DNA from 2 places in the Micromonospora sp. CPCC 205558 genome. Region 2 is predicted to be linked to the other one. Evidence: riboswitches for the same ligand, from Rfam matches in the RefSeq annotation. Region 2 holds a riboswitch; the other holds the start of a gene.
The links. Region 2 has a riboswitch for S-adenosylmethionine ahead of V6U86_RS25475 (aminotransferase class V-fold PLP-dependent enzyme). Riboswitches for the same ligand answer to the same signal wherever they lie in the genome.

Region 1 (14,787 bases), on a different contig from region 2:
CGGCGTCGGCCTTGAACTTGCCTCGCTGCACCACCACGGCGGCGATCGCGGCCAGGCCGGTGCCTCCGCCCAGGATGCCGAGCACGCTGAGCGCCACCTGTACCCAGTGCGGCGCGGCTGGCGCGGGTGCGGTTATCACGTGACACCTGTCCGCAACTGTTCGTAGGTCGCAGATTCGCAGACGCGGGCCAGGTGGCGCAGGTCGATGACGATCTGTGCGGCCCGCCAGAACGATCCAACGCTGACCGCCATCATGAACGAGATCGCGACGACGGAATTGCGTCCGGACACGACCAACACGGCTACCGCGTACATGCCGGTGATCGTGCCGAGCACCAGCACCGACGCGAGTTCGAGGCCGAGCCCGGTGGAGAGCCGGCCGGGCCACAGGATGCCCAGAAGTCCGACCACGCCCACCGCGATCTGCCCCAGCTCCCAGGCGATCAGGATGGGTGCCGGCATGGACACCTGAACGGATGTCGGACGGACGTTGAGGGTCAGTATCAGTACGCCGGAGAGGGCTGCCGCGACCAGGACAGCGATCTCGTACGGTCGGTGGCGGGCTAGAAGGCGAGCTCTCACGGCAACTCCTTGGTCCAGAACCGACGTCCGTCAGCGGCCGGCGGACCAGTGCCGTTGGGGTGGGTCGCGCCGTCGAACTGCGGTCCGCGCGGCAGGGCCCACTGGCTGCGTCGCCTGCTGACGTGGTTGGGCGAGAAGAGGGAGCGACCAGACGTCGTTGGCTGCCGATATCTGCCTGTGTATCACCGATGACCCGTTGTCGTCCACCTGGTGTAACGCCGCATTACCCCAGGTCAGGGCCCACTTCAGGCGCGTTCGGGTGGTGTCCGCGCGGGAAGTGCGGCGACCCGGTCACTTCGCCACCCCGCTGACTGCCAGTGTCGGATATCCGCCGAGGGTGACAGTGGTGTGACCGGGCCGCCGATCGATCAACGGGCGAGCAGGGCGCGCATCGCCCGGAGCACCTCGGCCGGGGCCTCTTCGGCCATGAAGTGTCCGCAGCTGACCGTCTGGTGGTCCAGATCCGGCGCCCAGGCCCGCCACACCGCCGCCGCGTCGTAGCCCAGCGCCGCGCCCCAGTCCTGCTGGAGCACCGTCACCGGCATCCGCAGTTGGTTGCCGGCAGCCCGGTCAGCGGCGTCGTGCGCCACGTCGATCCCGGCCGACGCCCGATAGTCGGCGACGATCGAGGGAACCGCGTCGCGGGACGCGCACAGGTACGCGGCCCGCACGTCCGCCGGCAGGGCCTCCGGGTCGCGGGTCCAGATGTCCAGGAAGTGACCGAAGAAGGCGTCCGGGCTGCCGGCGATCAGCTCTTCGGGCAGGCCCGGCGGCTGCGCCATCAGGTACAGGTGGAACGCGACCGCGGCGCTGGCGCCGTGCAGCACGTCCCACATGTCCAGGGTGGGTAGCACGTCGAGCAGGGCCAGCTGACTGATCGCCGCCGGATGATCGAGGCCGGACCGGAACGCGACCAGGGCACCCCGGTCGTGCCCGGCCAACGCGAACCGGTCGTGACCGAGCGCGCCGGCCAGCGCCACGATGTCGGCGGCCATGGTGCGCTTGGCGTACCCGGCGCCGTCGGTGTCGAGCGGCTTGTCGCTGTCGCCGTAGCCGCGAAGGTCGGGGCAGATGACCGTGTGGTCGGCGGCCAGGTCGGCCGCGACGTGCCGCCACATGAGGTGGGTCTGCGGAAAACCGTGCAACAGCACGATGGCCGGCCCGGAACCGCCCACTGCGGCGTTGAGCGCCACCCCGTCGGCGACGGTGACGCGTCGGTAGTCGAATCCGTTGATCCTGGGGTCCACGGGGAACCTTCCTGGTGAGCAGTGCCGGCGAGGGCTGCGGCCCGTCGCCGTCGTACCTCGTCGAGCCTGCCCGCCGGTGATCAGCAGCCGGTCAGCGTCGGATCAGTGCCGGCCGGGCCGCCCACCTAGGGTGGTGCCATGACCAGGCAGCTGTCGGCGCCCGTCGCGGTGACCTTCGGCGTACTCGGGCCGGTGACCGCCGCGACCGAGCATGGTCTGGTCCCCCTGCGGGGGCATCGGCAGCGCCTGGTGCTGGGCCGGCTGTTGATCGCCCACGGTCGGGTGGTGCCGGTGGAGCGTCTCGTCGACGACCTGTGGGACGTCGCACCGGACGGTGCGGTGGGCGCGATCCGGACCTTCGTCGCCGACCTGCGCCGGGCCCTCGAACCCGATCGACCACCCCGGCAGCCGCCCCGGATCCTGGTCACCGAGCCGCCCGGGTACGTGTTGAAGGCCGCCCCGGAAACGGTGGACGCCGGACGGTTCGAGGCTGCGGTCGGGGAGGCGGCCCGGCTGCTGGTGGTCGGACGTCCCGCGCCGGCCCTGGCCGCGCTGGACGCGGCGCTCGCACTCTGGCGCGGACCCGCGTACGCCGACTGTGCCAACGAGTCCTGGGCCGTCGCGGAGATCAACCGACTGAACGAGCTGCGGATGCTCGCCGTCGAGCGGCGGGCGGAGGCGCTCCTGGCGGTGGGCCGACCGGACGAGGCCGCCGCGGAGCTACCGGCGCACCTGGCCAGCTATCCGCTGCGCGAGGACGCCTGGCGACTGCTCGCGGTGGCCCGGTACCGCGCCGGCCGGCAGGGCGACGCGCTGGCCGCGCTGCGGGAGGCCCGCCACGTCCTGGTTACCGAGTTGGGCGTGGACCCGGGGCCCGAGCTGCGACAACTGGAAGCCGACATCCTGGCCCAGGCCCCGCACCTCACCCCACCCGTCGACCGGGCCGTCGCCCCCGGCCTCGGGGCACTCGTTCGACCCGTCGAGGCGGGGCAGCGCCCATTCGTCGGCCGCGACGCGGAGCTGGAGCGGCTGCGGCACGCCGCCGAGACCGCGTCCCGAGATGGCCAGCCGACGCTCGCCCTGCTCAGCGGCGACCCGGGCGCCGGCAAGACGGCCCTGGCGGAAGCACTGAGCCGGCGGCTCGCCGCCGAGGGCTGGACCACGGCGTGGGGACGCAGCCCGGAGTACGAGGGCGCTCCACCAGCGTGGCCCTGGACCCAGATCACCGACGCGCTCGCCGGGCCGGCTGCCCCCGTCGTCGCCGCCGACCCGGATGACGGCTCGGCGCACGGGTCGGCCGACCCCGCAACTGTGCGGTTTCGTCGGCACCGTGCGGTGGCGTCGCTGCTGTCGGCGGTCGCCGACCGGGGGCCGGTCCTCCTGGTCCTCGACGACCTGCACCGAGCCGACGGTGACACCCTGGACCTGTTGACCGCACTGCTCATCGGCCCGCAACCGGCCAGCGGGCCGGTGCTGATCCTCGGCACCTACCGGGCCACCGAGATCAGCCCGGAGTTGACCGCCACCCTGGCCCGCGCCGCCGGGCTGGAGCCGACCCGGGAGTACCTTGCCGGCCTGCCCGCGGCGGCGACCGGTGAGCTGGCCGGCGTCATCGTCGGCGCGGAGCTGGACCCGACCACCGCCCGGTCGATCCATAAGCGCAGCGGCGGTAACCCCTTCTTCGTCCGCGAACTGGCCCAGCTGTACGCGGCTGCGGGGGAGGCGGGGCTGGCCGCCGTGCCGCCCGGGGTACGCGATGTGATCCGGCACCGGTTGGCGCAGCTACCCGCCTCGACCCGTACCGTGCTGCGACAGGCCGCAGTGCTCGGCCGGGACCTCGACCCGGACGTGCTGGGCGTGTTGGCCGGTGACCCGACGGCAGCATTGGACGCCGTGGACCGCGCCCTGGCGGCCGGATTCCTCACCGAGCGGGAGCCCGACGGGCGGCTGCGCTTCACCCACATCCTGGTCCGCGACACGCTCTACGCCGACCTGTCCGCGCCGCGCCGCTCCTCGTGGCACGCGGCCGTCGCCGAGGTGCTGCGGCAGCGGGAACCCGTCGAGCCGGCGGCCCTCGCGTACCACCTGCTGCGCGCCGGTGGGCCGGTCGCGGCCGCTGAGGCGTCGAGGTACGCGCGGGTGGCGGCCGAGCGGGCCGAACGGGGCGGCAACCCCCACGAGGCGGCCCGGCTGTGGGGTCAGGCGATCGACGCGTACGACCGCGCCGGTGGGGTCGAGCCGCGTGGGCGGGTGACGGCGCTGCTCGGCCTGGGGCGGGCACTGGCGGTGACGGGCCGGTTGGCCGAGGCGCGGCGACGGCGAGCCGAGGCGATCGCCGCCGCCGAGTCCACCGGCGACCCCCTGCTGATCCAGGAGGCGCTGGCCGGCTTCGACGTGCCCGCCAGCTGGACGCGCAACGACGACGACCTGCTCTCCGGGCACATCGTCCGCGCGGCCGAGCACGCCCTGGCCGCGCTCGGCCCGACCCGCTCGGCGCAGCGCAGCCGGCTGCTGAGCACCCTCGCGCTGGAGTTGCGCGGCACCACCACCGATCGTGGCCGCCGTGCCGCCGACGAGGCCGAGACGATCGCCCGCAGCGTCGGCGATCCCAAGCTGGTGGCCTTCGCGCTCAACGCCCGCTTCATGCACGCCTTCCACCGCGTCGGGCTGGCCGACGCGCGGGCCCGGATCGGCGTCGACCTGGTCGACCTGGCCGTCCCGCACCACCTGGTGACCTTCGAGGTGCTCGGTCACCTCGTCCTGGTCCAGGCCAGCTGCGCGCTGGCCGACCGGCCCGCCGCCGACGCACACGCGCGCGCCGCCGACCGCCTCGCCGAACGCTACGAACTGCCGCTGGTCGGCGTCTTCACCCGGTGGTACGCCGCGCTGCGGCTGGCACTCGACGGCGACTCGGCCGCGGCGGCGCGGGCGTACGCCTCGGCTGCCGACCCTGCGAGCGCCGGCGGCATGCCGGGGCTGACCGAAGGGCTGCTCCCGCTGGCCCTGCTCGGCCTGCGGCTGGCCGACACGATCGGCGCCGACCGGCCGGGCACCGGCGCCGACCTGCTGATCACCGGCGCGGACGACTGGGCGGACCTGGACTGGGGTCCGCACGAACCGTGGGTCCGGCCGTTGCTGCTGCTCGCCGACGGCGAACGGAACGCCGCCGCGGCCGCACTGCGGACCATCCCCGAGGGACCGCACGATCTGCTGCGCGAGGTACGGCTCTGCCTCGTCGGTCGGGCGGCGCGCGTGCTCGGCGACCGGGCCACGATGACCCGGGTCCACGCCGAACTGCTGCCCGCCGCCGACGAGCTGGCCGCGGGCAGCGGGGTGCTCACCGTCGGCCCGGTGGCCGGGCACCTCGCCGACCTGGCCGCCGCGCTGGGTCGGGACGAGGAGGCGGCCGCGCACCGTCGTACGGCCCGGGCGGTGACCGCCCGCGCCCGTGCCACGGACTGAGCCGCACCCGCGACAACTTGCCGGTTTCGGCCGGAACCCACCGGTCGGTGCGGTCAGATGGAGCCACCGGCGCGTCGGCCGTCGGCCATGGTCCGAGGGGGTAGGCGTGGAGGCGCTCGTCCTGATCGTGGTGCTCGGTGCCACCGTCCTCGTCGGCACCACCCTTGGCGGTCGGTACCGGGTGGCCCCGCCGGTCCTGCTCATCGCGTTGGGCGTGCTGCTCGGGCTCACGCCGCCGCTGTCCGAGGTCACCCTGGAACCGGATCTGGTCCTGCTGATCTTCCTGCCGGCGATCCTGTACCGGGAGAGCCTCACCATCAGCCTGCGCGAGATCCGCGCCAACCTGCCGGTGATCGGGATGCTCGCCGTGGTGCTGGTGGTGCTCACCATGGTCACGGTGTCGTTCACCGCGCAGGCGTTCGGGGTGAACCCCGCCGCCGCCTGGGTGCTCGGCGCGGTCCTCGCGCCGACCGACGCCGCCGCGGTCACCGGCCTGGCCAAGCGGTTGCCCCGCAAGCTGCTCACCACCCTGCACGCGGAGAGCCTGGTCAACGACGGCACCGCGTTGGTGATCTTCGCGGTGGCGGTGGGTCTGCTCAGCCACAGCGCTGAGCCGGGCGTGCTCGGCATCGGCGAGGAGTTCGTCGGCGCCAGCGTCGGCGGGGTGGTCGCCGGTCTGCTGGTGGGGGCCGCCGTGGTGCTGATCCGCAAGCGGCTCGACGATCCGCTGCGTGAGGGCGCGCTCAGCGTGCTGACGCCGTTCGGCGCCTTCCTGCTCGCCGACTCGGTGCACGCCAGTGGTGTGTTGGCGGTGGTGGTCGCCGGCCTGGTCCTGGCCTACGCCGGCCCGCGGGTGATCCGCGCCCGGTCCCGGGTGCTGGCGTACGCGTTCTGGGACCTGTCCACCTTCCTGATCAACGGTGGATTGTTCGTCCTGCTCGGCACGCAGATTCCCCGCGCGGTGCGGGGCATCACCAGCACCTCGACCGGGCGGGCTCTGCTGATCGTGCTGGTGGTGACCCTGGTCGTGATCGGCACCCGGCTCTTCTTCGTCTACCTGACCGCGCAGTTCGCGAGGCTGCGACGGCGTCGCATCATGGACCCGAGCCAGGGGCCGTCGAGCTGGCGGGTGGGGACCGTCGCGGGCTGGTCCGGTTTCCGGGGTGCGGTATCGCTCGCCGCAGCCCTGGCCGTCCCGACGATGACGGTCGATGGTCGACCGGTTGTCGAACGCGATCTGATCATCTTCGTCACCGCGCTGGTGATCGTGCTGATCATGCTGTTCCAGGGCACCACCCTGCCGTTGGTGGTGCGCTGGGCCAGGCTGAGCGGCGACCCGGAACGCGTCGACGAGACCCGGCATGCCCGTCAGCGGGCCGCCGAGGCGGGCCTGGCCGCCCTCCCACAGGTCGCCGCCGAGGTCGGTGCCGAACAGGAGGCGGTCCGTCGGTTGCAGGCCGAGTACCAGCGGCATCTGGAGGACCTCAACGAGGGCGGTGCGAAGACCGCCGAGGAACGTCGGCTGGAGCGGCAGCTGCGCCTTCGCGTCCTCGCCTACAAGCGCCGCGAGGTCACCCGACTGCGCGACAACCGGGAAATCGACGACCTGGTGCTGCTGGAACTTCAGGAGGCGCTGGACAACGAGGAGATCCGGCTGCTGGGGCGCGGGCCGAACGAGTGACAGTCGGTTGCCGGTGCAACCGGCGCGGCTCAGAGCACCTGGTCGAGGAACCGGCGCAGCCGCGGATGCTCGGCCCGCTCGAAGATGGCCTCGGGTGGTCCGGCCTCCAGCACCACGCCCCGGTCCATGAAGGCGACGGTGTCGGCGACCTGCCGGGCGAAGCCCATCTCGTGGGTCACCACCACCATGGTCATCCCGGCGGCGGACAGGTCGGCCATCACCCCGAGGACACCCTTGACCAGCTCCGGGTCGAGCGCCGAGGTCGCCTCGTCGAAGAGCATCACCTCGGGCCGCAGCGCCAGCGCGCGGGCGATCGCCACCCGCTGCTGCTGACCACCGGAGAGCTGCGCCGGCCGGGAACTCGCCTTGCCGGCAAGCCCGACCAGCTCCAACTGGGCCCGGGCGACAGTCTCCGCCTCGTCCTCGCCGAGCTTGCGCAGTCGGCGCAGCGCCAGCGTGACGTTGCGCAGCACACTCATGTGTGGAAAGAGGTTGAACTGCTGGAACACCATGCCCACCCGCTGCCGCAGCGCGTCCGGGTCGTCGCCCAGCACGCTGCGCCCGTCCAGCAGCACGTCGCCCCGGTCCGGTTCGATCAGCCGGTTGATGGTGCGCAGCAGGGTTGACTTGCCCGACCCGGACGGGCCGATGACGCAGGCGGTCGCGCCGCGCGGCACCGAGAGGTCGACGCCGCGCAGCACCCGGTTCGGTCCGAAGGCGAGATGCACGTCGCGTACGTCGAGGCTGACCGAGGTCGTCGTGGCGGTGGTCATCGCCGGTCTCCTTCCGTCGCGGCGTACGACGCGGTGTCGTCGTCGTCCTCGGTCGGCCCGGTGGCCGGCCGACCGTTGCGCAGCCGCCGGTCGATCCAGTTGACGACGTGCGTCAACGGAACGGTCAACGCCAGGTAGCAGAGCCCCGCCAGCAGCAGCGCGGACTCGTTGCCGGTGGTGGCCGCGTAGTCCTGCCCGATCCGGAACAGCTCCCGCTGGCTGGCCACCAGGCCGAGGAAGTAGACCAGGCTGGAGTCCTTGATCAGCGCGATGAGCTGGTTCACCCAGGCTGGCAGCACCCGCCGGATGCCCTGCGGGATGATCACCAGCCGCATCGCGTCGGCCCAGGAGAAGCCGAGCGCCCGGGCGCCCTCCAACTGGGCGGCCTCCACCGACTGGATGCCGGAGCGGAAGATCTCCCCGATGTACGCGGCGGCTATGAGCGACAGCGCCAGGATGCCCAACGGGTAGGGATCCGGCCCCCAGACCTGCATGCCCAGCGGGGCCAGCCCGACGCCGATCAGCAGGATCGTCGCGGCGGCCGGCAGCCCCCGGAACACGTCGGTGTAGACCCGCGCCGGCCAGCGCAACCAGCGGCTGCGGGAGATGCCGGCGACGGCCAGCAGCAGGCCCAGCACCGAGCCGAGCAGGGCGGCGGAGACCGCCAGGATCAGCGTGTTGGGCAACCCGACGGTCAGCATCTCGGGCAGCGCCTCGCGCATCGCGTCCCAGTCGAAGAAGGTTTCCCACAGGGTGCTCAACGGATCCATCGGTCGCCTCTCCTACCGCCCCGCTCGCTCGTCATCGGCTCAGGACGCGGTCGACGCGGACGCCGTCGGCGTGGTCGACGCGGCCGAAACCTTCACCGTGCCGCTGCCCGGCGAGAAGTCCGCCGGGACCGGCCGCCCCGGGTAGTACTGCGCCTGCAACCGGCTCCAGGTGCCATCGGCGATGACCTCGTCGAGGCTCTTGTTCAGCGCCTCGCGCAGCTTGTCGTTCCCCTTGGCCACGGCGTACGCGGTCGGCGCCGGGCTGAGCTGCTTGGCCGCCACGGTGATCTTGCCGTTGCTGTCGGTCGCCGACTTCTCGCCGATCTCCGCCGGGGCGATCCACGCGTCGGCGGTGCCCGCCTTGAGCTGGTTGATCGCGCCGTTGTAGTCCGGCACCCGCACCGGGTTCAGCTGCTTGCCGGTGGCGTAGTCGTCCTGGACGGTTCCCTGCACCACCACGACCCGCTTGCCGGTGAGCTGGTCGAAGCTGGTGATCGGCGAGCCGGCCGGGACGTCCAGGCCGAAGTAGCCGAAGTCGTAGCCGTTGCCGAAGTCGACTGTCTTCTTACGTGCCTCGGTGATGGTGATCGAGGAGCTGCCGACGTCGAACTTGCGGTTGTTGACCTGGCTGAGCAGCGCGGAGAAGTCGGTGCCGACGAACTCGACCTTCAGGCCGAGCTTGCCGGCCACGGCGGTCAGCAGGTCGTTGTCGAAGCCGGTGAACTTGCCGTCCTTGAGGTACACGTTCGGCGGGGCGTCGGTCAGCGTGCCGGCACGCAACACGCCCGGCTGGGCCAGGCCGTACGGGTTGGCGGTGGCGTCGGACGAGCTGTCGTCGCCGCAGGCGGTGAGGGCGGTGGCGGCCAGGATCGTCGCCGCCCCCAGGGCGGCGGCACGGGTCAGGGCAGGAAGGAATCGCACGGTGTCTCCGAAGGGTGTGTCTCGGCGGGCACGGGCGTGCGCCACCGACGGCACGCCCGATGGGCGTACCGGTGGGAAGGAGTGCGGGAAGGGGGGTGCTAGAGCGCGGTGCCGCGACGACAGGCGGCGCTGCACATTCGCATCATGTCCACGTGCCGTCGCCGGGTCAGTGCGGGCGAGGGTCGACCGGTGCGGGAGTCCGCGACGTCGATCGGTGGGACGGTGCTGAGGATGCGCATGGTTCTCCCGGGTCTGTGCTGACCTGGGTGCCAGGCCACGCTTGCACCGACGTCGTGCCGGTGCCTGGTCTTCACCCGGGGCACCCCACCGCGGAGGAGGGTTGCCGGCCAGCGAGCCGGGGCTTCGCGCTGGCGCTCATGACCTGCGCCGAGGCTAGCAGCACCAAGGGGTGGGCCGTCCAGTCGTTATGACCACGCTCACCGTGCCCGACGGCCGGCCCGCGCGCAGGTCAGCCGGCGTGCACGTGCGGTCGACGGTGCGGGTCGGGCTCCTGGCGGCGCAGGATCTCCCGGGTCACCGAGGCGATGGCGCCCTGCCCGAACGCCAGGTAGCGCAGGAAGTTGCGAACCGGGCCGCCCTCGGACCACTCGAAGTAGATGTGGGGTCGCCGACGGGTGCGGTCGCGGATCTCCAACAGCAGGGCGGCGAGCGCGGTGGGGACCGACGAGCTGGCCAGGCTGAGCACCGGACAGCGGCCGTCGACCACGCTGCCGCGGACCAGCAACTCGGTCTCGAAATCGGACGGGTCGGTGACCGTGACCTCGACGAAGATGACGTCGCTGTCGTCGGGAAAGTCGTTGTCCGCCATGGTCTGGGCCAGCTTGGCGCGGTACTCCGCCTCGTCGCGCCGGTCAGGTTCGTGTGCGATGAGGCGGATCCGCCGGCCGGCGCGTTCGTCGATCATCCGGGCCGCGGCGGGGTCCAGCTCGACGTGATCGACGCGCAGCTCGTAGGCCCGCATCAGCCGGGACAGCATCGACACCAGAATGATCCCGCCGATGAAACAGGCCGCGATCTTGACGCCGCTGGGCCGCTCCACCACGTTCGCCACAGTGGTGTAGACGAAGGCCACCGTGACGACTCCGAAGGCGATGGTGCGACCACGCTGACGCTGACGCAGCGCGGCGAGCGTCACCGCCGTCGCGGCCGAGGTGATCAACACCAGCACCCCGGTGGCGTACGCGCCGCCCTGCGCGTCCACGCTGGCCTCGAAGACGATCGTGATGAGGAACGCCACCGAGGTGAAGACCAGCACCAGCGGCCGGACGGCCCGCGCCCAGGTTGGCGCCATGCCGTAGCGGGGCAGGTAGCGCGGCACGAGGTTGAGTAGACCAGCCATCGCCGACGCCCCGGCGAACCAGAGGATTCCGATGGTGGACAGGTCGTAGATGGTGCCGAACGCCTCGCCGAGGTGGGCGTGCGCCAGATAGGCCAGCGCCCGACCGTTCGCCGGCCCGTCCGCCTGGAAGGCCTCCGGCGGGATCAGCACCGTGGTCGTCACGCTGCTGGTGATCAGAAAAACGCTCATGATGACCGCTGCGGTGGTGAGCAGCCGGCGCGCTCCCCGGATCCGGCCCAGCGGTCGTGCCTCGGAGTCCTGCGGGTCCCCCCGTACGCTCGGCATCACGGCCACCCCGGTCTCGAAGCCGGACAGGCCCAACGCCAGCTTCGGAAAGACCAGCACCGACAGCCCGACCACCAGCCACGGATCGCCGTGCCCGGTGGTCAGCGCGGTGGTCCAGTCGCCGACCGCGCTCGGGTGCGTCACCACCCTCCACAGCGAGTCGGCCACCACGACCGCGTTCAGCGTCAGGTAGACCGCGACCAGGACGACGGCGATTCCGATGGCCTCGGTGAATCCCTTGAGGAACACCGCACCCAGCAGCGACACGAGCAGCAGCGTGACCAGCACGTCGTGCCCCTTGAACCCGCTCGGCCAGAAAGGGTTCTCGTCGATGTGCGCCGTCGCGTCGGCGGCCGAGAGGGTGATGGTGATGATGAAGTCGGTGGCCGCGAAACCGAGCAGCACCAGCACCAGCAGCTTGCCCGGCCAGTAGCTGAGCAGGCGTACCAGTATCGCGATGGAGCCCTCACCGTGCGGGCTCTCCACCGCCACCCGCCGGTAGACCGGCAGCGCGCCCAGCAGGGTCACCAGCACCAGCACCAGGGTCGCCACCGGCGAGAGCGCCCCGGCGGCCAAGGCCGCGATGCCCGGCTGGTAACCCAGCGTGGAGAAGTAGTCGACACCGGTCAGGCACATCACCTTCCACCACGGGTGCTGTCGGTGCTCCGGCGGGCGCCTGTGCGGCCCTGGGTGCTGCGCGGCCTGGTCTGAGCCGGCGTCGAGCAGCCACCCCCGCAGCAACCGGCCCGTGCCTCTGACCCTCACCGGCGCGTCCCCCGTCGTCCCGCCCACGGTCACCGTGAGTATCCGCCCGCCGGGCCATCCCCGTCCGCCGCTGCGCGGAACCCAACCGACGCCGCAGTGGGTTTCGGGCCCAGGACAGGGGGGATGCAGCGCCCCGGTCGGGACCGGACGGCACCGGGGGAGGGGACAGGGCATGGTCGGCGGCCGTCGCTTCCGCCCGGGTGGTGGCTTCGGCCGTCAACTCGACGAGTACGAGACGAGGGTCGGTGTGGCGGCGTCCCCGCAGTCGCCCGTCGCGTCCCACGGCCTGGTGGACAGCGCCGTCTACCTGCGGGGGCACCGGTTCGCCTCGCCGTCCGGCCTCGCCGAGACGTACCGCTGCCTCCAGGAGCAGAACGACGCGATGGCCTGGATCGGGTTGTACCGGCCCGACATCGAACAGATCACCTCGCTGGCCCGGGAGTTTCGGCTGCACGACCTGGCGGTCGAGGACGCGATCAACGCCCACCAGCGGCCCAAGCTGGAGCGGTACGGGCACACCCTGTTCGTGGTGCTGCGCGCCGCCCGCTACGACGACCTCCGGGAGGAGGTCGAGTTCTCCGAGCTGCACCTGTTCATCGGGCCGGGTTTCGTGGTCACCGTCCGCCACGGTGAGGCGCCGGATCTGGCCGCGGTGCGGCGGCGGATGGAGACCGAGGCGCAGATGCTCGCCCGGGGCCCGGAGGCGGTCCTGTACGCGATCCTCGACCAGGTCGTCGACGGGTACGCGCCGGTGGTGGCCGGGCTGGAGAACGACATCGACGAGATCGAGACCCAGGTGTTCGGTGGTGACCCGAACGCCAGCCGCCGCATCTACGGCCTCAGCCGCGAGGTCATCCAGTTCCAGCGGGCCGCCCGTCCGCTGCTCAGCGTGCTCGACGCGCTGGCCGTCGGCGCGGGCAGCGCCAGCGCCGACGAGGAGCTGCGCCGCTACCTGCGCGACGTGACCGACCACCTGACCCAGGTGGTGGAGCGGGTGGACGGTTTCCGGCACCTGTTGCAGAACATCCTCACCGTCAACGCCACCCTCGTGTCGCAGCAGCAGAACGAGGAGATGCGCAGCCTCACGGCGGCCAGCTACAGCCAGAACGAGGAGCTGAAGAAGGTCTCGTCCTGGGCGGCGATCCTCTTCGCTCCCACGCTCATCGGCACCGTGTACGGCATGAACTTCGTCCACATGCCGGAGCTCAACTGGCGCTTCGGCTACCTCTTCGCGCTGCTGTTGATGCTGCTGGTCTGCGGCACCCTCTACCTGATCTTCAAGCGGCGCGGCTGGCTCTGAGTCGCTCCCCCGCGGCGGGACGTCGATGGCGCAGCCGTACGGCCGGGACTCACTCGATGCCGCGCAGGATGTGCCGTTCGTCCTCGACGTCGTCGTCGCCGGCACCGATCCGGCCGAGCAGTACGGCGGCCGCCCAGATCGTCAGTGGCGTGGCCGCCCCGGTCATCCCGCCGCCGGTCCGGTCGTCCCGGGTCTGGCTCCGCTCCGTGCGCGGTGGCCTGCGCTGAGCCTGCATGGGCCCTGCCTCTCCTCGTCGAAGCCGCCGTGGGCGGCGCGGGGTGAATTCGCGCCACCGGCCAGGTGGACCGCCCGCGAGCAGCCCACCACCGTTACGACAGCCACTCGAACCTTCCCACGCCCGGCCGTATCCGCACCGCTTGTTTTCGGGTTTCCGACTGCCGCCCGCCAAACCGGACATTACGCATCGACGGTCGAGGCATGGTCAAGGCAGCGGGTGAGCGATGCCGCGCGCGTGGTCGGTGAGCGCCGCACCGACCACCGTCGCGGCCAGCGGCAACACCTCCAGACAGCGGCGCACCGCGGCGGACATCAGCGTGTTCGGCACCCGCATGGAAAGTGTGCAGTGCGGGACCCAGCGACCCGGCTGGTAGTGCTCGGCGAGGGGGATGCCGGCGGCGGCGAGCCGGTCGTGCACCAGCCGGTGGTGCGCCAGCAACTCTGGGGTGGGCGTCGGACCGAGCCAGAGCACCCGACCGACGAACTGGCCGGCGTGCTGAAATTCGAGCCGCAACGGGGCGGCCACCACCGTCCCCTGTAACGCCTCGGCAACCTGCTCCGGGTCGAACCGGGGCGCCACCGTGAGCGAGACGTGCGGACGGTGGCGCTGCTCGAGCAGCGAGCGCATGCTCTGCACGCCCTCGGCCTCCAGCGCGTCCCAGAGCACCCGGATCCGGCGGGTGGCGTCCGGGTCCAGGTACAACTCCAGCGCGGCGACCATTTGATCACCGTAGCGGCCGAGGTTTGCCCGCCCGTGTCCGGCGGTACCTGATCCGAAACCGACCAGGAAGGCGCAGCACGTGAATGTGAATGACCTGCTGACCGAGGCGTACGACCGGTTGCCCGACCTTGTCCGCGCGGCGGTCGACGGCCTCAGCCCCGAGCAACTGCGCCAGCAACCCGCCCCGGGTGCCAACTCGATCGGCTGGCTGGTCTGGCACCTCACCCGGGTGCAGGACCATCACGTCGCCGAGGTCCTCGACGCCGAGCAGATCTGGGTGAGCGGCGACTGGGCGGGACGGTTCGGGCTCGCCGCCGACCCTGACGACACCGGTTACGGGCATTCGCCCGCGAAGGTCGCGACGGTTCGGCCGGAGAGCCCACAGGCGCTGGTCGACTACTACGAGGCCGTCGCGGCGCGTACCGGATCGTTCCTGGCCGGTCTGGCCCCGGCGGACCTGGACCGTGTGGTCGACGAGGCGTGGGACCCGCCGGTCACCCTCGGCGTCCGGTTGGTCAGCGTCGTCGAGGACGACCTGCAACACGTGGGCCAGGCCGCCTACCTGCGCGGCCTGATCGAGGCCGGCTGACGGTCGGGCTCACGGCACGATCACCGCCCGGCCCTCCAGGGTCCCGTCGCGCATCTGGCGGTACGCGTCCAGGGCGTCGTCCAAGGCGAAGGTG
Region 2 (14,787 bases):
CCGCGGTCAGAGGACCTTGCCCGGGTTGAGCAGGCCGGCCGGGTCGAGCGCCGACTTGATCGCCTGATGCACCCGGACGCCGACCGGCCCGATCTCCCGGGCCAGCCAGTCCCGCTTGAGTAGCCCCACCCCGTGCTCGCCGGTACACGTGCCGCCCAGGTCCAGGCCGAGCCGCATGATCTCGTCGAAGGCCCGCCGGCCCCGCGCCACGCTCGCCGGGTCGGCCCGGTCGACCACGATGTTCGGGTGCATGTTGCCGTCCCCGGCGTGCCCGACCACCCCGATCGGCACCTCGCACTCGGCCGCGATCCGTGCGACCCCGTCCAGGAGCGCGGCGAGCGCGGCGCGCGGCACCGCCACATCGTCGATCACCAGGCCGCCGTTGCCGCCCGGGTAGGCGTCCGCCGCGAACTTCTCCATCGCCGGGTGGGCCAGCCGGCGGGCCTGGAGCAGCGCCGCCGCCTCCATCGCGTCGGTGGCCGCGTAGACCTCGTCGGCACCGACGGCCTCGCACACCTCGGCCAGCACGGCCAGGTCGTCCGCCGCCCGGGTGCCGGTGTCGGCGGCGGCCAGCAGCAGGGCCTGCGCGTCGGTCCGCAACCCCATCGGCTGGTACGCCTCGATCGCCCGCAGGTGGGTCTGGTCCAGCAACTCCAGCAGGCTGGGGGTGAGCCCGCGAGCCGCGATCTCGGCCACCGCCGCTCCGGCCTCGGCGATGGATCCGAAGACCGCCACCAGGGTCAGCGAGTCGGCCGGGGCGGGCCGCAGCGCCACGGTCACCTCGGTGATCACGCCGAGGGTGCCCTCCGAACCGACGAACAGCCGGGTCAGGTCGTAGCCGGCCACCCCCTTGGCCGTACGTCGTCCGGTGCGCAGCACCTCGCCGGAGGCGAGCACCACCTCCAGGCCGAGCACGTACTCGGTGGTCACGCCGTACTTGACACAGCACATGCCGCCGGCGTTGGTGGCCACGTTGCCGCCGATGGTGGACGACTCCCAGGAGCCGGGGTCCGGCGGGTACCAGAGGCCCTGTTTGGCCACCGCCCCGGCCAGCGCCGCGTTGACCACCCCCGGTTGGACCACCGCGATCCGGCTCACCGGGTCGATCTCCCGGATCTCGTTCATCGCGACGGTGCTGAGCACCACGGCGCCGTCCACCGCGTTCGCCGCGCCGGCCAGCCCGGTCCGCGCACCCTGCGGCACCAGCGGTACGCCGTGCCGCGCCGCAGCCTGGACCACGGCGACCACCTGTTCGGTGTTGCGCGGGCGGGTCACCACCAACGGGATGCCGGCGGCGCACAGGTCGGCCTCGTCCCGCTGGTGCATCCGCAGCAGGTCCGGGTCGGTGAGCACGGCGTCGGCACCGAGCGCGGCGCGCAGGTCGTCGAGGAGCGCGGTGGGGGCCATGCAGCCGAGGCTAGGTCGCCGACCGGCGATCATCAACATGATCGACTCGGCGGGATAGCTTGGGCACCATGCTCTACCTGGACCGGCCGGCCTGGCCGTGGCGCGGTCGGCTCTGGTCGCACTTGATCAGTGACGTCTCGTACGCCGAACTGCACGCCTTCGCCGAGACGCTCGGCGCGCCCCGACGCGGTTTCGACAGGGACCACTACGACATTCCAGCCGACCGGTTCGCGGCGGCGGTGTGGCTCGGTGCGCGGGTGGTGCCGAGCCGGGAACTGGTCCAGTTGCTCCGCGCCACCGGGCTGCGTCGCCCGAAGCACCTGGTCAGCCCGCGTTCTCCGGCTCCCCGGTGAGCGCGGCCAGTTCGCGGCGCACGTTGTCCCGGGCGGGCTCTTCCCACCGGGTCGCCAGCGGCGGCAGTCGGAACAGCGCGGGCAGCGCCAGCAGGCCGGTCAACACCGCGGCCCGCCCAGCCCGGAAGGCCGGCTCCGGCACATGGGCGTACTCCCGGCGGATCGCCGCCGCGTACCGCTCGTAGCGGGCCGGCGGCGCGGCCAGCACGGCCAGGTCCGCATCGCAGAGCAGCGCGCCGTCGAGGTCGTCCGGCGCCACCGAGTGCCCGGCGGTGAGCAGCACCAGCCGGCGTACCTCGGCCACCTCGGACGTCGGCACCCCGAGCCCGGTGAGCACGTTCCCGGCCAGTGCCGCGCTGTCCTGTTCGTTGGCGTCGCCAGCGGCTCGGGGGTCGTAGACCGCGTCGTGGAACCAGGCCGCCAGCCGGACCACGTCGGCCCGACCGGCCAGGTCGGCGTGCTGGTCCACCACATCGAGCACCGCCGTCAGATGGGCCAGCGTGTGATAGTGCCGGTGCGGCTCCCGCCACCGGGCGATCACCATCTCCCCGGCCCGGGTCGTATCCGGATCGGACCTCGCGCCGGAATCCCGGGCCGCCGCCCGCCACCGGTCCAGCAGATCAACCACCGCCCGAGTCTGCCGCATCCGACCGCGACGCGCCGGACGGGAGGATTCAGCGAGCCCACCACGGGTAGTCGCGCCCATGGCCGTGGCCCGGGACAAGCGACCTCCGATGGTGCGACGTACCGCGCTGCGCGACGGGCTGGTGGACATCGACGGCGCGCGGATCGCCGAGGCCACCGAACAGCTGCGCCATCGCGGTCGAGCCACCCTGCACGACCGGCTGCACCGGGTACGGATGGCCGGCGGGCTCGCGGTGCAGGCCGGGCTGGCTGCGGGGATCGCGTACCTGATCTCGCACAAGGTGCTCGGCAACCCGCAACCGGTCTTCGCGCCGATCTCCGCGGTCGGCACCCTGGCCGCCTCGGTCGGCCAGCGGTTCCGCCGGACCGTGGAGCTGATCGTCGGGGTCGGCATCGGGGTGGCGATCGGCGACTTCCTGATCTACCTGCTCGGGACCGGGGCGTGGCAGCTCGGCCTGGTGGTCACTGTGGCGATCCTGTTCACCATCTTCGCGGGGGCGAGCGTGGCGATCGTCATCCAGGCGGCTGCCACGGCGGTGCTGATCGTGACGCTGAGCCCGTCGACCCAGGATCTGGAGATCCCCCGCTTCGTCGACGCGTTCCTCGGCGGTGGGATCGCGCTGCTGGTCACTGCGGTGCTGCTGCCGCTGAACCCACTCCGAGTGATCAACCGGGCCGCCCGACCCGCCCTGGACCTGCTCGCCACCCAGCTCGACGCCACCGCCGACGGGCTGCGCAACCGGGACCGCACCGGCATCCAGGCCGCACTGGATCGGCTGCGCAACAACAAGGAGGAGCTGGCCACGCTGGGCGAGGCGATCGAGGGCGCGAAGGAGACCGCCACCCTCTCCCCGGCCCGCTGGCACCGTCGCAGCGAGTTGATCCACTACGCGGAGGCGGCCGACCCGATCGACCGGGCGATGCGCAACAGCGGCACGCTGATCCGCCGTTCCGTCACCCTGATCGAGGACGAGGAGCCGGTGCCCGATCCGATGCCGGACGCGATCGGCCACCTCGCCGAGTCGGTCCGGCTGCTCAAGCACGAGTTCGCCGCCGGCGAGGAGCCGGAGAAGGCCCGGGAACGGTCGCTGCGCGCGGTCAGCGAGGCCGGCCGGGCGTACGGCGAGGGGGTCGGCTTCTCCGGCAGCGTGGTGATCGCCCAGATCCGCACCACCGCGAGCGACCTGCTGGTCGCCTCCGGAATCGAGCAGGAGGAGGCGAACCGGTGGATCCGCACCGCCTTCGGCGAGCAGGAGCGCCCGGTTGGTGAGCCCGCCGAGCCCGGCGAGACACCGAAGCCACCCACCGCCCCGCCGATCGGCTGAGCGCCGGCCGGCCTCAGCCCAGCTCGGCCAGCGCGGCGATCAGCCGGTCCACCTGGGCGGCCGTGCTGCCCAGCCCGATGCTGGCGCGCAGCGCGGTGGGCGGCAGGTCCCGCCGGCCGGTACGCCCCGCCGCCTCGCTGAGCAGCCGCCGGGCCAGCGGGTGGGCACAGAACAACCCGTCCCGTACGCCGATGTGGTGCTCGGCGGCCAGCCGCGTGGCCACCTCGGTGGAATCCCACCCGGCGACCACGAACGACACGATGCCGACCCGGGGCGCGTCCGGGGCGAAGGTGCGCAGCTCGACGACGTGCGGCAGGGCGGCGAGGCCGGTCCGCAGCCGGGCCAGGAGGGCCTGCTCGTGGGCGGCCAGCGCGGCCCGGTCGGCGTCGTCGAGCGCCGCGCACACCGCTGCCAGCGCAACCGCGCCGAGCAGGTTCGGCGTGCCACCCTCGTGTCGGGCCGGGCCGGTCGCCCAGGTCACGTCGTGGGTGGCCGGCCCGACGTGGCTGGTGGCCCCACCGCCGGCCAGGTACGGCGGGGCGGCGTCCAGCCAGTCCGCGCGGCCGATCAGCACGCCCGCACCGAACGGCGCGTACAGCTTGTGACCGGACACGGCCAGGTAGTCGACGTCGAGCGTCAGCAGGTCGACCGGGGCGTGCGGGGCGAGTTGCGCGGCGTCGAGCACGATCCGGGCACCGTGCCGGTGGGCCACCCGCGCCAGTTCGGCGACCGGCCACCGCTCACCGGTCACGTTGCTCGCACCGGTCACCGCGACCAGCACCGGCAGCGCCGGGCTGCTGCCCCGACGCAGCTCGGTGAGGGCGGCGGCGAGATCGCGTACCGCCCCGTCGGGATCGGTGGGCACCGGCAGCCGCACCGATCCGCGCGGCCAGGGCAGCAGGTTGGCGTGGTGCTCGCCGGCGAACGTGACGACCGTCGTGCCGGCCGGCACGGCCCGCGCCAGCAGGTTGAGTGCGTCAGTCGTGTTGCGGGTGAAGATGACGTGATCGTCGGCGCGAGCGCCGAAGAAGTCGCCGACCGTCTGCCGGGCCTGCTCGTACGCGAGGGTGCAGCGCCGCGACAGCGCTCCCGCTCCGCGATGCACGCTGGCGTACCAGGGCAGCAGTTCGGTCACCGCGTCGGCGGCGGCCCGCGCGCACGGTGCGCTGGCCGCGTAGTCCAAGTTGATCTCACCGGGTACGCCGAGGACGTCGAGCGGCGCGGACGGCAGGGTGGGCAGCGAGGGAACGAGAGTGACGGACACGCCGGAACCTCCGGGGTCAGGGACCCCGGGTGCGACATCGGGACGGGGTCCGCGCTTGCCCAGCACGCCGATCGGGCTGGGCCCGGTCATCACCCGGGGCACCCCACCGCGAACTCGACGAGGGTTGCCGGCCAGCAAGCCGGGGCTTGACGCTGGCGCTCGTGACCTGCCGGCAGCATAGCGGCTACCGATGCGACCGAACGAGCCGGCAGCGGATGGCTACGCTGACCGCATGGACGACACCCCGCCCGGTTCACCGCTGCCGCCGTCGCCCGCCACTCAGCCTGCGCCCGCCGTCCCGCCAGTGGGCGAGACGCCCCGGATGCCGCTGCGCCGGCTTGGCTGGCGGCGGTTCCTGGTGCTGGCCGGGGTGGTGCTGCTCATCGCGGCGTGCGCGGTGTTCATGGTCTTCACGCTCGGCCAGTCGCTCGGTGCGCAGGCCCTGCTGATCGGGGTGGTCGCCGCCATCCTGCCGGTGCCGGTGCTGGTCGGCTGTTTCCTCTGGTTGGACCGGTACGAACCCGAGCCGCTGAAGTATCTGATCTTCTGTTTCGCCTGGGGCGCGTTCGTCTCCACCGCCGCCTCGCTGACGGTGAACGACTTCGCGGCCAACCGTTTCGCCGACTGGGGCCTGCCGTCCGCGCTCACCGGGGTGCTGGTGGCGCCGTTCATCGAGGAGCTGACCAAGGCGCTGGGCCCGATCCTGCTGCTGGTGTTCCGCCGTCGTGAGTGGTCCGGGATCACCGACGGCCTGGTCTACTGCGGGCTCGCCGCGGTCGGCTTCGCGATGGTGGAGAACATCCTCTACCTGGGCGGGTTGGGGTATGCGTCCGGCGCCGACCGCTACGGCCCGGCCACCGGCATCCAACAGGTCATCGCGATCTTCATCCTGCGGATCCTGCTGTTCGGGTTCGCCCATCCCCTTTTCACCTCGATGACCGGTGTGGGGCTGGGCATCGCGTCCCGGACGGCCGACCGGCGCATCCGGGTGCTCGCTCCGATCGCCGGCCTGCTGCTGGCGATGATGCTGCACGGCACGTGGAACCTGCTGCCCACGCTGACCCAGGCCACCGGTGAGGCCATGATCATGCTGTACGGCTTCCTGGGCCTCATGGTGCCGGTCTTCTTCGGCACCGTGGGGCTGGCGCTGTGGCTGCGCGCCTGGGAGGGGCGGCTCACCGAGCGGGTCCTGCCCGACTACGTACGCGCCGGCTGGCTCAGCCCGCCCGAGGTGGCCGCGCTGAGCAGTCTCGGCAGGCGGCACGCCGCCCGCAGTTGGGCGCGGCGGGTGGCCGGCGACGGCGGGGTGCGGGCGATGCGGGGTTACCAGTCCGCCGCGACCCGGTTGGCCCTGCTGCGCGACGGGGCGCTGCGCGGCCTGGACCGCAAGCCCGCCGACCAGGAGCGGACCGCACGCGAGGAGCGGGAGTTGCTGGACGCGATCACCGCGTACCGGTCGTTCTTCGTCGGTCGGGACCCGCAGGCCCCGGCGGGAGTCTGGGACGGCAACCGCTACCTGCTGCGCTTCCCGGACGGCAGCCAACGCCCGGTGGACGCGCCGGACGAGCCGGTGGTGCCGATTCCGGTGGTGTTGGCGCCCGCCCCGGCCCCAATGGGGTACGCCCCGCCCGGCTGGCCCGGCCCGCGATCGGCGCCGCCCTGGCCGCCGACGCACCAGTGACGGCTGCCGGCTGCCGGCTCAGGCCAGGCGGCTCAGGTCAGGCGGAGCGGTTCACGTCATCAGCGAGGTGAGGAAGTCACCGAAGCCCTGGAACATCGCGATCAACGCGGCCCCGATGGCCCGGAAGATCTGCGCGGCGCCGTCCGGCCGGAAGGCCATGAAGTAGATCAGGAACGCGACACTGCCCCAGGTCAACAGTTTCTTCACGAATACCGGCATCGTCCCTCCCCAGGGCCACGGTCGCCGGATGGCTTCCCGTCGTGCGGCCGGGCAAACGGTGCGCGACGGTGCCTGGTGGCCGGGGGAGGTGCGTCAGAGGTAGAGGCCGGTCGAGTCGTTCTCGATCCGCTCGGCGGCGACGGCGTGCACGTCCCGCTCCCGTAGCAGCACGTAACCGCGGCCGTGCAGCTCGACCTCGGAGCGGTCATCCGGGTCGAAGAGCACCCGGTCGCCGGAGACGATGGCGCGGACGTTCGGCCCCACCCCGACCGCGGTGGCCCAGGCGAGGCGCTTGCCGACCGCGGCGGTCGCCGGAATGACGATGCCAGCGGTGGAGCGGCGTTCGCCCTCGCTGCCCTCCATTCGGACCAGCACGCGGTCGTGCAGCAGGCGGATCGGCAGGCCGGCGTCGAGATCGTTGTCGGCGGTCACGCCGCAGACGCTACCGTGTGGGCCGACGGCGGCCCGCCGGTGGTTACGCCGTAGGTGGCCGGGGCATTGTGTCGCGGAACCCCCCTATGGTGTCGGGAACGGACGTATGCTGTCCGACCTGTCGCCCTGGGCGGGCCGGGTTCTCTGCCAGGAGGTGCGCTTGAGCCGCTTCGAGCGGGTACGCCGGCGGCTTCGCCGCGCTTACCAGTCACGACAGGTGTCGACGCGGGCCGACGAGGGCGCGGTGAGTGACGCGCTGGACGACGCGTCGGCGGACGCCCGGGTGGCGTCGCCGGGCGTGCCGGGGCCGGCCGCGCCACCGAACGCCACGGTCTACGGCGCGGAACCCCCGACGGACCTGCACAGCTCCACCTCCAGTCGGGACGACGCCGACGTTCCGCACGGGCTGCGCATCGCCGCCGCGTGGTGTTGGCGACTGATCGTGATCGGGGTGGTGGCCTGGGCGCTGCTGCGGATCGTCGGCACGATCAAGATCGTGATCATTCCGCTGGCCATCGCGCTGCTGCTCTCCGCGCTGCTCGCACCGGCGGTGGGCTGGCTGCTGCGGGTCCGGTTCCCCCGGTCGCTGGCGACGGCGGTGGTGCTGGTCGGCGGTCTGGTCGCGGTGATCGGCACGCTGACGCTGGTGGTCAACGAGTTCATTCGGGGCGTACCGGAGCTGAGCCAGAAGTCGTCGGAAGGTGTCCGGCAGATCCAGAACTGGCTGAAGACGGGCCCGCTGCACCTCTCGGACACCCAGCTCGACCGCTACATCGACGAGGCGCAGGCCTGGATCAACAACAACACCTCGCGGTTCACCAGCGGCGCGCTGAGCACCGCCGCGACGCTGGCCGAGGTGCTCACCGGCACGCTGCTGGTCCTGTTCGCGACGTTCTTCTTCCTGCGCGACGGCAACCGGATCTGGCGCTTCCTGGTCCGGCTGTTGCCGGTGGCCGCCCGGTGGAAGGTCGACGACGCGGGCCGCGCCTCCTGGCAGACGCTTGTCGCCTACGTCCGCGCGACCGTGCTGGTCGCCTTCATCGACGCGGTCGGCATCGGCATCTTCCTGGTCGTCTTCGACATCCCGTTCGCCTTCCCGCTGGCCGCGCTGGTCTTCCTCGGCGCGTTCATCCCGATCGTCGGTGCGGCGCTCTCCGGTGGCGTGGCGGTGCTGGTGGCCCTCGTCGACAGCGGCCCGGTCACCGCGTTGATCATCCTTGGTGCGGTGATCGGCGTGCAGCAGATCGAGGGGCACGTGCTGCAACCGCTGATCATGGGCCGGGCGGTCGCCCTGCACCCGCTCGCGGTGATCATCGGCATCGCCGCCGGTGTCGTGCTCGCCGGCATCACCGGCGCGTTGGTCTCCGTACCGCTCATCGCGGTGCTGAACACCGCCGTCCGCCGGCTTGCCGCCCGAAGGGTCCCGGACACCCCGCCCGACGCCGTGGTCGTCGCCTCCCAGGCCCCGTAAGACCGCGCCCGCGCCTTGTGCGCCCGGACCCGCTGGGCCACGCCGTCGGCCGCCTGATCACGCACGAACATGGAAAGAGTGGCCTCCCGCAGCGGGGAGGCCACTCTTTCCATGTTGTAGCGCGATCTTGGCCGTGCGCCGTGCGCCGTGCGCCGTGGCGTGGCGGGGCGGGGCGGGGCGGGTCAGGACTTGGCCAGGCGCTCCAGGGCGCCCCGGGCCACCTCGGGGCGGGTCGTGTACCAGAACGGGGGCAGCGAACGGCGCAGGAACGGCCCGTAGCCCCGGGCCGTCTCCAGCCGGGAGTCGAGCACCGCGACCACGCCCTTGTCGCCGGTGGCGCGAATCAGCCGGCCCACACCCTGGGCCAGCCGGACCGCCGCGATCGGCACGCTGACCGCGGCGAAGCCGGAGCCGCCGCCCGCGTCCACGGCCGCCGCGCGGGCAGCCGCCAGCGGTTCGTCCGGCCGTGGGAAGGGCAGCCGGTCGACGACGACGAGCTGGCAGGCGTCACCCGGCACATCCACCCCCTGCCAGAGCGACATCACCCCGAACAGGCAGCTGGCGCGCTCCTCGCGGAAGCGACGCACCAGCAGCGGCAGCGCCTCCTCACCCTGGAGCAGCACCGGCAGGTCGGTCCGCGCGCGCACCAGCTCCGCCGCCTGCTGCGCGGCCCGCCGGGAGGAGAAGAGCCCGAGAGTACGACCACCGAGTGCCTGGACCAGCCCGAGCAGCTCCTCTCCGGCAGCCTCGGGCAGCCCGGAGACGCTGGGGCGGGGAAGGTGCGCGGCGACGTACAGGATGCCCTGTCGGGCGTAGTCGAACGGCGAACCGACGTCGAGTGACCGCCACCCGGGGCCCTCGGTGGCCGGTACGACGGCGTTCGGTGTGACGTCACCCGCGAGGCGGTGGCCGGGCGTCTCGGCCGCCGGACGGCCCGGACCGGTGCGGGCGGCCAGCGCGGCGGCGGCGGGGGTCGGCGGGGCGGGCGGTGGCGCGTCCAGCCCGAGGGCGCGGGCGACCGTGTCGAACCGGCCACCGAGCGCCAGGGTCGCCGAGGTGGCGACGACTGTGCGTTCGTCGTACAGGTGGGTGGCGAGGGTGCCGGCCACCGACAGCGGCGCGACCACCAGCGCCCGCCGGCTGCCGCTGTCGTTCTTTTCCACCCAGGCCACGTCGTGGTCGCCCTCCTCCAGCAACCGCTGCGCGGTGGTGGAGAGCTCGTCCAGGGCGGCCTTGGCCTGCTGCTTGCGCACCGGGTCGGGGTCGTCGGACTTGACGTCGCCGATCGTGTCCAGGGCCGCGCGGGTCGCCGCGTCGAGCAGCGTGCACGCCTCCCGCAGTGGCGTCGGCAACCCCGCGGTGATCCGCCCGGCCGGCGCCTCGGCCAGGCCGACCGCGAGGGCGTCGCCGGCGGCGGTGAGCGCCTCGGCGGTCTCCGGGCGCAGCAGCGTACGGGCCCGCCGGGTGGTCCGGTCGATCAGCTCCGGCACCAGCTCCGCCTGGGCGGCGGAGGAGACCCGGTCGGCCAGCTCGTGCGCCTCGTCGACGATGAGCAGCTTGTGCGGCGGCACGATGTGCCGGCCGGCGAGCATGTCGACCGCGAGCAGGCTGTGGTTGGTCACCACGATGTCGGCCTCGCGGGCACGGGCCCGCGACGCCTCGGCGAAGCACTCCTGCCCGAAGGGGCAACGGGTCGCACCGACGCACTCGCGGGCCGGCATCGACACCAGCCGCCAGGCCTGATCGTCGACGCCTGGGTCCAGTTCGTCCCGGTCGCCGGTGGCGGTCTTCTCGGCCCAGTCCCGCAGCCGCTCGATCTGCTTGCCCAACCGGCCCGCCTCACCGAGCCATTTCGTCCCGCCGCCGGGACGCGCCGCCGGGGCGTCGAAGAGGGTGTCCTCCGGCTCCTCCTCGGTGGAATTGTCCAGTCGGGCCAGGCAGAGGTAGTGGTGGCGGCCCTTGAGCACGGCGAAGGTGGGCCGACGGCCGAGCACCGGCTCGACCGCGTCGGCGAGCCGGGGCAGGTCGTGGTCGACCAGCTGGGACTGCAACGCCAGGGTGGCGGTGGAGACCACCACCGGGCCGTCCACGGTGAGCGCCGGCGCGAGGTACGCCAGCGACTTGCCGGTGCCGGTGCCGGCCTGGACGAGCAGGTGCTCGCCGCCGGCCACGCACTCCTCGATCGCCGTGGTCATCTGCAGCTGGCCGGGGCGTTCCGCGCCGCCGGGCACCGCGCCGACCGCCGCCGCCAGCAGCTCCGTGCCGCTGGGCCGGGCACCCCGCCGCCGGCCCTTCGCACGGGCCGACGGGGTGGCGGAACCGGTGGCGGTGCGGGGCGGAGTCACCGTGCGACGGTACCCGGCACCGCCGACACCGGCCGCGCCCATCCGCCGCGTGGCGCGATGCCGGCCGGGTAGGGCGATGCGGCGACGTCGTCCGGTTACGGCCGCGCTACGACGCGTGGGCAGTATCGGTTAGGGTGCGAATCATGCCGAGCGACATGGTCCGAGTGATCTACCGCAAGTACGACGGCAGCGCCCACCGCGACTACCCGGCCCGCCGGCTCACGGAGGACGACCTCGGCATCTGGCTCGGCGTGCCCGAGGGCACCCAGTCCGTCTACCACGGTCGGCCCTCGGTGGAGAAGATCCCGTTCGTGCTGTTGGTGCCACATCGCGGCTGGTGGACGGCAATGTTCAACCCCCCGCCCCGCACCAGCGAGGTCTACTGCGACATCACGACCCCGGCCCGCTGGGAGTCCGACGACACGGTCCACCTGATCGACCTGGACCTGGACGTCGTCCGGCGTCGGGCCACCGGGCTGGTGGAGCTGCTCGACGAGGACGAGTTCGCCGAGCACCGGGCCCGGTTCGGCTACCCGGACGACGTGGTGGCCGAGGCGGAGGCCGCGGCACAGCGGCTGTTCGGGGCCCTGGGCGACGGCACCGAGCCGTTCGCCACCGCGTACCGCAAGTGGTTGGCCCTGGTGGTCTGACGCCGCGCGGCGCTCAGCGGGCGGAAAGGCGGCGGGTGGGTGATGATCCGTGCATGAGCGCACCCCAGCAACTGCAGATCGTGGCGCCGGACGGCGGCTCGGTGCGGGAACTGCTGCGGGTCACCGCGCCGGTGGATCTCGGCGCGATCGACCCACGGTCCATGCCCGGCCTGCCGGAGCCGGCGGGCCGCGGCGAGCACCGTAAGACCTGGGCGCGGGAGCAGGTGGAGCTGGTCGGCGAGGAGTTGGGCCGGCAGCAGGAGATGCTCTTCGCGATGGCCAGGACCAGGTCGGAACGCCCGGCGCACCGGGTGCTGTTGGTGCTTCAGGCCATGGACTGTGGCGGCAAGGACGGCACGATCAAGCGGGTGGCCGGCGCGATGAACCCGCTGGGCCTGCACATCCGCTCGTTCGGGCCGCCGACGCGCCAGGAGCTGCGGCACGACTTCCTCTGGCGGATCCGACGGGAGCTGCCGCCGCCGGGGTACGTGGGGATGTTCAACCGTTCGCACTACGAGGACGTGTTGATCGCCCGGGTCGCCTCGTTGGTGCCGGAGGCGACCTGGCGAGCCCGCTATGACGAGATCAACGCGTTCGAGCGGGAGCTGACCGAAGGCGGCGTGACCCTGATCAAGGTGATGCTGCACATCTCGTACGCCGAGCAGGGCAAGCGCCTGCTGGGCCGGCTCACCGACCCGCGCAAGCACTGGAAGTACAACCCCTCCGACATCGACTCGCGAGGGCACTGGGACGACTACCAGGCCGCGTACGCCGAGGCCCTGAACCGGTGCGGCACGGACGCCGCGCCGTGGTTCGTGGTGCCGGCGGACCGCAAGTGGTACCGGGATTGGGCAGTGGCCCACCTGCTGCGTGAGACGTTCGACACGCTCGATCTGGGGTATCCGGCTGCCGATTTCGACGTGGCACGGGAGCGGAACCGCCTCCTGGCTGGGGGAGCGGGTGCCGGTGGGGCGGTCGAGGTGAACGGCAGATGAACGAGCGGTGAATGGTGCCTGGCCAGGGGTGGGCCGGCGATTTCCCGGTTCCGCCGTTTCCTAGCATTCACCGAGCGGGCGCTCTCGGGTGCCGCCACCCTTCCACCGACGCGACGAGGTCTGTGCTGTGAAGTTTTCCTTCCGCCCCACCGAGGGCGCCTTCTACGAGCTCTTCACCAGGGCCGCGCAGAACCTGGTCCGGGGCACCGCGCTGCTCAACGAGCTGGCCCTGCCCGGCGTGGACGTGCAGTCCGTCAGTGAGCGGCTGACCGAGGTCGAGCACGACAGCGACCAGATCACCCACGAGCTGTACAAGAAGATCAACTCCACGTTCATCACCCCCTTCGACCGGGAGGACATCTACCGGCTCGGCTCGCTGCTGGACGACGTGATGGACCACCTGGAGGCGGTCGGCGACCTGCTCTACCTGTACGGGCTGACCGAGCTGCCGGCGCTGCCCCGCGAGCTGCACGAGATGGTCAACGTGCTCGACCAGCAGGCCAAGCTGACCGCCGAGGCGATGCCCCGGCTGAAGTCGATGAAGGATCTCGAGGACTACTGGATCGAGTGCAACCGGCTGGAGAACGAGGGCGACCGGATCAACCGGCAGCTGCTCGTCCGCCTCTTCTCCGGTGAGTACGACGCGTTGACGGTGCTGAAGATGAAGGAGGTCGCCGACGAGCTGGAGGCCGCCTGCGACGCCTTCGAGCACGTCGCCAACACCGTCGAGACCATCGCCGTCAAGGAGTCCTGAGCCGGTGTCTCCCGAACTCATCGCCGTGCTGGCGGTGATCGCGGTTGCCCTGGCGTTCGACTACACCAACGGCTTCCACGACGCTGCCAACGCGATCGCGACAAGCGTCTCCACTCGGGCGCTGACACCCCGGATCGCCCTGGCGCTAGCCGCCGTGGGCAACTTCATCGGCGCGCACTTCGGTGCGGGCGTGGCCAAGACCGTCGGAGACGGACTGGTCACCCTGCCCACCGGGGTCGAAAGCCTCGGTGTGGTCTTCGCCGGTGTGCTCGGCGCCATCGCCTGGAACCTGATCACCTGGTACTTCGGCCTGCCATCGTCGTCCTCGCACGCGCTCTTCGGCGGCCTGGTCGGCGCGACCCTGCTGTCGGCCGGCGGCATCGTCCAGTGGGTCACCATCGGCGAGAAGGTCATCCTGCCGATGGTGCTCTCGCCGATCGTCGGCCTCACCCTCGGCTACGTGCTGATGCTGGCCATCCTCTGGCTGTTCCGGAAGGGGCAGCCGGGCAAGCTCAACCGGGGCTTCCGCTGGGCGCAGACCGCCTCGGCGGCCGCCATGTCGGTCGGTCACGGCATGCAGGACGCCGCGAAGACCATGGGCATCGTGGTGCTCGCCCTCTACACGGGTGGCTTCCAGGACGACAAGTCCCACATCCCCGGCTGGGTGTTCTGGACCTCGGCGACGATGCTGGCGCTGGGCACGTACGCCGGTGGTTGGCGGATCATCCGCACCCTCGGTCGTAAGATCATCGACCTGGGTCCGCCGGAGGGCTTCGCCGCCGAGACGGTGGCCAGCGCGGTGCTCTACTTCAACGCCCTGGTGCTGAAGGCACCGATCTCCACCACCCACACCATCACCTCGGCGATCATGGGTGTGGGCGCGACCAAGCGACTCTCCGCGGTCCGCTGGAACGTCGCCGGCAACATCGTGATCGCCTGGATCGTCACGTTCCCGGCCGCCGCGCTGATCGCCTGCCTCACCTACCTGCTGGTCCGGCCGCTCTTCGGCTGAGTTTCGGCAAGGGCCCCCGATCGCGGTCTCGCCGTGGCCGGGGGCCCTTGCGCTGTTTCAGACGTACCTGACGCCGATCTGCTCGCGGACCGTGTCCAGCAGGGCCATCACCTCAAGGGTGGTGGCGTGCGGCACCATCGGGCTCTCGGTCAGGCCGGCGGCCAGGCAGCGCTGCACCTCGATCGCCTCGTACTGGTAGCCGTTGCCGGCCTCCTCAGCGACGATCGTCTCCGG

Region 1: it holds a riboswitch for S-adenosylmethionine, as region 2 does, so the genes downstream of both, V6U86_RS16670 (ABC transporter substrate-binding protein) here and V6U86_RS25475 (aminotransferase class V-fold PLP-dependent enzyme) in region 2, are expected to answer to the same signal.

The regions. Positions count from the first base shown of each region.
Region 1 covers NZ_JBAKHR010000012.1:144,909-159,695, forward strand. The annotation lists gene V6U86_RS16635 (hypothetical protein) at 1-139, opposite strand, end outside; gene V6U86_RS16640 (hypothetical protein) at 136-582, opposite strand; gene V6U86_RS16645 (alpha/beta fold hydrolase) at 951-1,829, opposite strand; gene V6U86_RS16650 (BTAD domain-containing putative transcriptional regulator) at 1,968-5,291, shown strand; gene V6U86_RS16655 (Na+/H+ antiporter) at 5,398-6,972, shown strand; gene V6U86_RS16660 (amino acid ABC transporter ATP-binding protein) at 7,002-7,745, opposite strand; gene V6U86_RS16665 (amino acid ABC transporter permease) at 7,742-8,515, opposite strand; gene V6U86_RS16670 (ABC transporter substrate-binding protein) at 8,555-9,436, opposite strand; SAM riboswitch class IV at 9,708-9,819, opposite strand; gene V6U86_RS16675 (amino acid transporter) at 9,906-11,846, opposite strand; gene corA (magnesium/cobalt transporter CorA) at 12,019-13,146, shown strand; gene V6U86_RS16685 (hypothetical protein) at 13,196-13,381, opposite strand; gene V6U86_RS16690 (2'-5' RNA ligase family protein) at 13,589-14,104, opposite strand; gene V6U86_RS16695 (mycothiol transferase) at 14,184-14,693, shown strand; gene V6U86_RS16700 (NAD(P)-dependent alcohol dehydrogenase) at 14,703-14,787, opposite strand, start outside.
Region 2 covers NZ_JBAKHR010000026.1:49,770-64,556, reverse strand. The annotation lists gene V6U86_RS25495 (FAD-binding oxidoreductase) at 7-1,407, opposite strand; gene V6U86_RS25490 (DUF4031 domain-containing protein) at 1,476-1,760, shown strand; gene V6U86_RS25485 (HD domain-containing protein) at 1,732-2,388, opposite strand; gene V6U86_RS25480 (FUSC family protein) at 2,495-3,730, shown strand; gene V6U86_RS25475 (aminotransferase class V-fold PLP-dependent enzyme) at 3,744-4,994, opposite strand; SAM riboswitch class IV at 5,041-5,161, opposite strand; gene V6U86_RS25470 (PrsW family intramembrane metalloprotease) at 5,185-6,675, shown strand; gene V6U86_RS25465 (hypothetical protein) at 6,727-6,894, opposite strand; gene V6U86_RS25460 (GroES family chaperonin) at 6,988-7,326, opposite strand; gene V6U86_RS25455 (AI-2E family transporter) at 7,487-8,797, shown strand; gene V6U86_RS25450 (ATP-dependent DNA helicase) at 8,980-11,184, opposite strand; gene V6U86_RS25445 (DUF402 domain-containing protein) at 11,286-11,792, shown strand; gene V6U86_RS25440 (PPK2 family polyphosphate kinase) at 11,846-12,787, shown strand; gene V6U86_RS25435 (DUF47 domain-containing protein) at 12,915-13,541, shown strand; gene V6U86_RS25430 (inorganic phosphate transporter) at 13,546-14,553, shown strand; gene V6U86_RS25425 (Gfo/Idh/MocA family protein) at 14,611-14,787, opposite strand, start outside.